One region of the Pseudomonas helleri genome, then DNA from elsewhere that is predicted to be linked to it. Evidence: riboswitches for the same ligand, from Rfam matches in the RefSeq annotation. Region 1 holds a riboswitch; the other holds the start of a gene.
What was found. A riboswitch is a leader RNA that binds a small molecule or an ion and turns the genes downstream of it on or off. The one in region 1 is predicted to bind cobalamin.
Positions count from the first base shown of each region.

Region 2: it holds a riboswitch for cobalamin, as region 1 does, so the genes downstream of both, cobO (cob(I)yrinic acid a,c-diamide adenosyltransferase) here and cobW (cobalamin biosynthesis protein CobW) in region 1, are expected to answer to the same signal.

Region 1 is NZ_CP174501.1:2,657,147-2,661,314, reverse strand. Features, by position in the region: gene cobN (cobaltochelatase subunit CobN) at 1-720, opposite strand, end outside; gene cobW (cobalamin biosynthesis protein CobW) at 724-1,794, opposite strand; cobalamin riboswitch at 1,888-2,087, opposite strand; gene ACJJU9_RS12035 (glycosyltransferase) at 2,213-3,517, shown strand; gene cobF (precorrin-6A synthase (deacetylating)) at 3,512-4,168, opposite strand, start outside.
Region 2 is NZ_CP174501.1:1,319,745-1,323,912, forward strand. Features, by position in the region: gene ACJJU9_RS06090 (IS481 family transposase) at 1-39, opposite strand, end outside; gene ACJJU9_RS06095 (PQQ-dependent sugar dehydrogenase) at 211-1,515, opposite strand; cobalamin riboswitch at 1,644-1,891, shown strand; gene cobO (cob(I)yrinic acid a,c-diamide adenosyltransferase) at 1,973-2,584, shown strand; gene ACJJU9_RS06105 (cobyrinate a,c-diamide synthase) at 2,595-3,908, shown strand; gene bluB (5,6-dimethylbenzimidazole synthase) at 3,905-4,168, shown strand, end outside.

The DNA of each region.
Region 1 (4,168 bases):
GCTGGCCACCGCCATCGGCAAAGGGTTTAGCCCGGCCGCCTGTAAGCGCTGGCAAAACACATCGACAAATGCGGTATTGGCCGCCTGCAAGTGCGAGCGATAGAACAGCAATGCCGCTACCGGCTGCCCGGCTTGCCAATCGGCTTGCCAGTGAGCAAGTTCGGCGCTGCCGTGCTGCGGGTGGTAGATGGCCGTACGCGGCAAGGTTTGTGGCTCGCCCCACGGATAATCGCGCTCCAGCCACAGACTGGCCAGGCAACGATAGAGTTGCAACGCGTTTGTCCGCCCGCCCTGGCGTAAAAAGTGCCACAGGCGCTCGGCGTGTTCGGGGGGTACGGTGCTCAACGCGCTGAGCTCCGGATCGGGCCGGTCATCGCCCGGCACCAGAATCAACGTCACGCCGCGTTCGGCCAACTGCATCAACCGCTCGATGCCATAGCGCCAGTAACCAATGCCGCCGTGCAATGACAGCAGAATCACTTTGGCGTGTTGCAGCACCTGATCGACATACAGATCGACCGAGCCGTGGTTTTGCACCTGCATCGGGTTAGCCAGACGCAGGCTTGGATAATCTTCAGGCAACTGCTGCGCGGCGTCCGCGAGCAGTGCAAGGCTTGAATCACCGCTGCACAGGATCACCAGCTCGGCGGGGGTCTGGCCTAGGTCGGCAATGTTGTCGTCCGATACAAAGCCACCGGGCTGGGTCCTGAGCAAATGCATGGTTTAAGCGCCCAACGCTGTACGCAGTGTGGACTCAAGCAAGGCTGCGTCCAGGTCCTGACCGATCAGCACCAGTTTGGTGGTGCGTGCTTCGTCGCTGCGCCAGGCGCGGTCGAAGTGCTTGTCAAAACGCGTGCCCACGCCCTGGATCAGCAAACGCATCGGTTTGCCAGGAATGGCAGCAAAGCCCTTAACCCGCAGAATGCCGTGCTTGACGACCAGATCCGTGAGTGCGTCAAGCAGCAGGCGCTCTTCTGCTTGTGGCAGCTCGATGGAGATCGAGTCAAAGGCGTCGTGGTCGTGATCGTCGTGGTCATCATCGCCATCGTGGTGATGGTCGTGATGGCTGTGGCGGCTGTCGATATGGTCTTCAGAACCGGCGCCCAGGCCCAGCAGCACGTCTAGCGGCAGGCGACCGCTGCTGGCTTCGATGATTTTTACCGCCGGTGGCAGTTCTTCAGCGACTTCTGCACGAACTTTGGCCAGGTCTTCGGGGTTAATCAGGTCGGTTTTGTTGAGGATCACCAAGTCTGCACTGGCCAGTTGATCAGCAAACAGTTCGTGCAATGGCGATTCGTGGTCCAGGTTGGGGTCGAGTTTGCGCTGTGCGTCGACCTGGTCCGGGAAGGCGGCGAAGGTGCCACGGGCAACGGCCGGGCTGTCAACCACGGTGATGACCGCGTCAACGGTGCAGGCGCTGCGGATTTCTGGCCACTGGAAGGCTTGAACCAACGGTTTTGGCAAGGCCAGGCCCGAGGTTTCGATGAGGATGTGGTCGATGTCGCCGCGACGGGCAACCAGTTCGCGCATGACCGGGAAGAACTCTTCCTGCACGGTGCAGCACAGGCAGCCGTTGGCCAGCTCGTACACGCGGCCGTTGGCTTCTTCTTCGGTGCAGCCGATGGAGCATTGCTTGAGGATTTCACCGTCGATGCCCAGCTCGCCGAACTCGTTGACGATCACGGCAATGCGACGACCTTGAGCGTTGTCCAGCATATGGCGCAGCAAGGTGGTTTTGCCCGAGCCGAGAAAGCCGGTAACGATAGTGACGGGGGTTTTGGCCAGTGTTTTCATCGGATGCCCTTTGGCAAAGCGGCGGGCATACGGGACGAGAACCGCCCGGTGTGTGCGGTTACTCTTCGCCACCGGATCACCCCGCCCGGTTGAAGTAAGAATCTGGTACGAGGCAGGTCTCCTGGCTCACGGCTGGAAGTCCGCCAGCGGCTGACCTCTGCCCTGCGCCTTCCCGCTGAATCAGCAGTGGCCTGGCAGGGTTATTGACCGTTTACAGTTGCGGGGGCAGCCGCGGCATACCGCGTTCCCGTCTTAGCTTCGCGTGGCGAAGAACCTCGAAGGTGCAAGGCTACGCAGTGCTTTGTAACAGGTCAATGTTGAGCGACTATCCACGCCCACAATCGAGTTGGTCATACGTACCTGACTGCGCGACAATTGCCGCCTTTTTTCAGCCGCCCCCGGTTCCAAGGATCTGCTCATGTCGTTGCCCCGCCCTACCCACGTTCTGATCATTGGCTACGTGTGGCCCGAGCCACGCTCCTCGGCGGCGGGCGGGCATATGATGCAAATCATCGAGAGCTTCTTGCAGGAAGGCTGGCACATCACCTTCAGCAGCCCCGCCGGGATTGGCGAACACAAGGCTGATCTGGCGGCCCTGGGCATTGCTGAGGTTGCTATCGAGCTGAATAACAGCAGCTTTGATGCCTTTATCAGTGAACTGGCCCCGGATATCGTGCTGTTTGACCGCTTCATGATGGAGGAACAGTTCGGCTGGCGTGTCGAAAAACACTGTCCGAATGCCCTGCGGGTGCTGGAGACCTCAGACCTGCAAAGCCTGCGTGATGCTCGCCATCTGCAACTCAAGGCTCACTTAAAGGATCATCCCGAGCAGGATGACTTCAGTCGCCTGTTTGCGCCCTCGCCCGTGCAGACCTTCGAACACATGGCCGATGCCGATTTGGCGCAGCGAGAAATTGCCGCCATCTATCGCAGCGACCTGAACCTGATGATTTCTGAATACGAGATTGATCTGCTGGTCGAGCAATTCCACGTGCCCGCCGCCTTGTTGCACTGGTGCCCGCTGATGGTTGACAAGGTGCCGACCGAGTTCGTGCCGTTTGAGCAACGCCAGCACTTCTTGAGCATTGGCAACTTTCGCCATGCGCCCAACTGGGACGCGGTGCTATGGATGAAAACTCAGGTCTGGCCGCTGATCCGCCAGCAGTTGCCCGATGCCCAGTTGCATATCTACGGTGCCTACACACCGCCCAAAGCCACGGCCTTGCATAACCCCAAGCAAGGTTTTCACGTGTTGAACTGGGCCGAAGACGCGCTGGCCGTAATGAGCAGCGCCCGCATCTGCCTCGCGCCGCTGCGCTTTGGCGCCGGGATCAAAGGCAAAATTGCCGACGCCATGCTGTGCGGTACGCCCAACGTGACGACCCCGATCGGCGCCGAAGGCATGCACGGTGACATGCCGTGGGCCGGGGCCATTGAACAGAGCGCCAGTGCCATTGCTGCCGCCGCGCTTGAGCTGTATCAAAACCCGCAGGCCTGGCAGAACGCCCAGCAAAACGGCCAGGCACTGCTCCAGGCGCGCTACCTGCAAAGCGACCATGGCCCGGCGCTGGTGCAACGAATCAACGCGTGCCGCGCCGGGCTTGAGCTGCATCGGCGCAACAACTTCACCGGCGCCATGCTGCGTCATCATCAGCATAAAAGTACGCAATACATGTCGCAGTGGATCGAGGCGAAAAACAGCGCCAGGCCACTCACCTCATAATTCGGGTGCAAGGCACCGGCGCAGCAAGTAAGTGTCCATGATCCAGCCTTTGCGCTGCCTCGCCGCTTCACGGGTGTGTTTGATCTGCTCGCAAACGTCAGCGAGCTTGCCGGCAATCAGGATTTCATCGGCGGTGCCCAGGTAAGCGCCCCAATAGATATCGAGGTTTTCCTGGGTAAACGCCTGAAACGCGCAGTGGGCATCGAGCATCACCACCACGTTGTCCAGGTCTGCGGCGGTCAGTCGTCGCCCGGTGGTGATACGTATCGGCTGGCCAATACCGTTCAAGGGCACGCGATGGCGCGCCGCCAATGCCTGCACACTGCTGATGCCGGGGATCACTTCGTAGTCGAAGCCGGTGCAGCCATTCGCCCGCACCCGCTCAAGAATACGCAGCGTACTGTCATACAACCCCGGCTCGCCCCATAACAGAAACGCCCCCGACTCGCCCTCGGCCAGTTCATCTTCAATCAGGCGCTGGAACACTTCGGCGCGCTGCTCATGCCAGTCTTCCACGCCCTGGGTGTAGGAAGGCGTTGAGCTATCACGCTGCGGATCACTGACCTGTACCACGCGGTACGCGGGTTCGCGGATATAGCGTTCGCAGATTTCCAGACGCAGGCGCACCAGATCTTCAGTGGTCTGGCCCTT
Region 2 (4,168 bases), 1.3 Mb from region 1:
GAGACGAAGATCCACTGCGGACACCTCTTTCCAGGACACATCACACCTCCTAAGGGGTCAATGTGTCCTATTAAAAGTGTTCGCGATGTCTCCGAACATTGTGTTCGCTATGTCCCCGGTCCATACACTCCCGAGGGAGAGGGAACCGATTTGTGTCTTTCACAACACGTGGGTTCGCCTCGATAAAGTGGGGTGAGGGTATTTAAAGGTTTACTCCCCCGACACCCGCCACACTTTGTTGCCGACATCATCGGCCACCAGCAAGTCCCCCTGTTTATCAATGACGACCCCCACCGGGCGGCCCATGGCTTTTTCATCGGAGTTGAGGAAGCCGGTCAGCACGTCAATCGGCATGCCGTCAGGCTTGCCATCGGCAAACGGGACGAAGATCACTTTGTAGCCACTGTGCGGTTTGCGGTTCCATGAGCCGTGCTGGCCGATAAATACGCCGTCGGTGAAGTTCGGCAGTGTGCTGTTTTGCGCGAAGGCCAGGCCCAGCGAGGCAGTGTGCGGGCCGACGGCATAGTCCGGGGCAATGGCTTTGGCCACCAGCTCGGTGTTTTGCGGGTTGACCCGCACGTCGACGTGCTGCCCGTAGTAGCTGTAGGGCCAGCCATAGAAGCCGCCGTCTTGCACCGAGGTGATGTAGTCGGGCACCAGATCACTGCCGATTTCGTCGCGCTCGTTCACAGCGGTCCACAGTTTGCCGGTCTTGGGTTCCCAGTCCATGCCGTTGGGGTTACGCAGCCCGGAGGCAAAAATGCGGTGGCTGCCGGTGGCCGGGTCGACTTCCCAGATCGCCGCGCGGCCTTCTTCGATGTCCATGCCGTTTTCGCCGACGTTACTGTTCGAGCCGACACTCACGTAGAGTTTTTTGCCGTCAGGGCTGGCGATGACGTTTTTCGTCCAGTGGTGGTTCAGGCCGCTGGGCAAGTCAATGACCTTGGTCGGCTGCGCGCTGATGGAGGTTTCGCCCGGTTGATACGGGAAGCGCAGCAGCTTGTCGGCATCCGCCACGTACAGGTCGTTGCCCACCAGGGTCATGCCGAAGGGCGAATTCAGGTTTTCTAGAAACACTGTGCGGGTGTCGGCTTTGCCATCGTGGTTGGTGTCGCGCAACAAAGTGATGCGGTTGGCGCTCGGCACACCTGCACCGGCGCGGCCCATGACCTTGCTGGCGATCCACTCGCGCAGCCCCTGGCTACCATCCGGCTTGGCCGGTGCATTGCTTTCGGCCACCAGCACATCGCCATTGGGCAATACATAGAGCCAGCGCGGGTGGTCGAGCCCTTCGGCAAATGCCTGCACCTGCAAACCTTGTGCGGCAACCGGCTTGGTGCCTTGCGCCCAGCCCACCGCCGGGGCGATGTTGACGGTGGGGATCAGCGTTTTGTTCGGTGCCGGCAGAGTAGGCGTGGGGCCTGTGCCGTCGGTAACTTGCAGGGTCGAGCTTTCACCGCAGGCGGCCAACCCTGCCGCTAAAACGATGACAACAGCGTGCTGGCGCTTGAGCATATGGATCTCCATGAAAACAGTGGGCGTGTAGTCATAGAGAAGCGTAGCCGTTCAAAGGTTCAGGCTGACGGGTTTGTTTGCTGCGCAGCCCGGCACCTTTAATTGACGCTCCACCCCCAACCCTCTAACCTTCGCGGCGTGTTTCAGGTGCTCTGCAACCCAAGGTTGGCAGAGTGAAACAGGGAAGCCGGTGAGGGCGCGTTTGACCCACACAACCGCTTTGATCCCGGCGCTGCCCCCGCAACGGTAAATGAGTCAACATCACGCTCAATGCCACTGTGTTCATTGCACGGGAAGGCGCGTGGCCCGGTGCTGTTCCTTATTCAGGAACGCCCACTCATGAGCCCGGAGACCGGCCTGATCCATCCAGCACCCTTGCGGCGGGCGAAGGTGTGTCGATTGTTAACGAATTCCCCCGCCTCCCGTTTGCATTTTTTAGCCCCAACGGAGAGCTGCCATGAATGAATCCCCCGAGCGCGACGAACGTCACCTGGCGCGCATGCAACGCAAAAAAGCGATTATGGACGAACGCATTGCCAGCGCTCCCAATGAGTGCGGCCTGCTGCTGGTGTTGACCGGCAACGGCAAAGGCAAGAGCAGTTCGGCTTTCGGCATGTTGGCCCGGGCCATGGGCCACGGCATGCAGTGCGGCGTGGTGCAGTTCATCAAGGGGCGTAACAGCACCGGCGAAGAGATTTTTTTCCGTCGCTTCCCTGAACAAGTGCGCTATCACGTGATGGGCGAAGGTTTTACCTGGGAAACTCAGGACCGCCAGCGTGACATCGCCGCCGCTGAAGCCGCCTGGCAAGTGTCCCGCGAGATGCTGCGCGACCCGGCCATTGGCTTGGTGGTGCTGGATGAATTGAACATTGCGCTCAAGCACGGCTATCTCGATCTGGAGCAAGTGCTGAGCGACTTGCAAGCCCGCCCGCCGATGCAGCATGTGCTGGTCACCGGGCGCGGCGCTAAACCTGAACTGATTGACCTGGCCGATACCGTGACTGAAATGGGCGTGATCAAACATGCCTTCCAGGCCGGTATCAAAGCCCAGAAAGGCATTGAATTGTGAGTGTTGAAGCATGAGAGAGTCGCGTCATTGCCCGGCGGTGTTGATCGCCGCACCGGCCTCCGGTCAGGGCAAGACCACCGTCACCGCCGCCTTGGCCCGATTGCACCGCAATCAGGGGCGTAAGGTGCGGGTCTTTAAATGTGGCCCCGATTTTCTTGACCCCATGATCCTCGAGCGCGCCAGCGGTGCGCCGGTGTATCAGGTCGACTTGTGGATGGTCGGCGCCGACGAAAGCCGGCGCTTGCTCTGGGAAGCGGCGGGTGAATCGGACCTGATCCTTATCGAAGGGGTCATGGGCCTGTTCGATGGCACGCCGTCCAGCGCCGATTTGGCCCGCCATTTTGGCGTGCCGGTATTGGGCGTGATTGACGGTACGGCCATGGCCCAGACGTTTGGCGCATTGGCCCTGGGGCTGGCGCGCTATCAGCCGGACCTGCCGTTTGCCGGGGTGTTGGCCAACCGGGTGGGCACTGTGCGCCACGCGCAGTTGCTGGAAGGCAGCTTGACCGAAGGCTTGCGCTGGTACGGCGCGTTGTCCCGCGAAACCGGGATCGAGTTGCCCAGCCGTCATTTGGGTCTGGTGCAAGCCAGCGAGTTGAATGACCTCGATATGCGTCTGGACGCCGCCGCCAATGCCTTGGCCAGCACCTGCGAGGTAGCGCTGCCACCGCCGGTGGAATTCGCCGCGCCTGAGCCGGTGGCCATTGAGCCGTTGCTGGCCGGTGTGCGGATTGCCGTGGCGCGCGATGAAGCGTTTGCCTTTACCTATGGCGCGAGCCTGGCACTGCTGCGCGACATGGGCGCTGAACTGGTGTTTTTCTCGCCGATTCGCGACACCCAACTGCCGCAGGCCGACAGTGTGTATTTGCCCGGTGGTTACCCGGAACTCCATCACCAGGCCCTTGCGCGCAATACCTCGATGCTTGAAGCGATCCGTGCCCACCATCACGCGGGCAAACCGCTGTTGGCCGAGTGCGGCGGCATGCTTTATCTGCTAGACGCCTTGACCGATGTTGAAGGTCAGCGTGAAGCGCTGGTGGGCTTGCTCAAGGGCGAGGCGACGATGCAAAAGCGCCTGGCTGCGCTGGCCTTGCAAGCCGTCGAAATGCCCGAAGGTCTGCTGCGTGGTCACACTTATCATCACTCGTTGACCAGCACCGAACTTGAGCCCGTTGCGCGGGGGCTTAGCCCCAATGGCGGGCGCGGTGCCGAAGCGGTGTATCGCGAAGGGCGTATGACGGCGTCTTATGTGCACTTTTACTTTCCGTCCAATCCCCAGGCCATTGCCGCGTTGTTCGCGCCGTGCGCTGTGAAGGTGCCATGAGCGACAACGCATTTAGCCCTGAAGAAAAGGCCGCTGTGTACCGCGCCATTGCTGAGCGCCGCGATATGCGCCACTTCAGCGGTGGTGAAGTGGCGCCCGAGTTGTTGGCCCGCTTGCTCGAAGCCGCGCATCAGGCGCCGAGCGTGGGCCTGATGCAGCCGTGGCGGTTTATCCGCATCACCGACCGTGAGCTGCGCGGCAAGATTCAAACCGTGGTCGAAGCCGAGCGGGTACGCACCGCTGAGGCTTTGGGCGAGCGC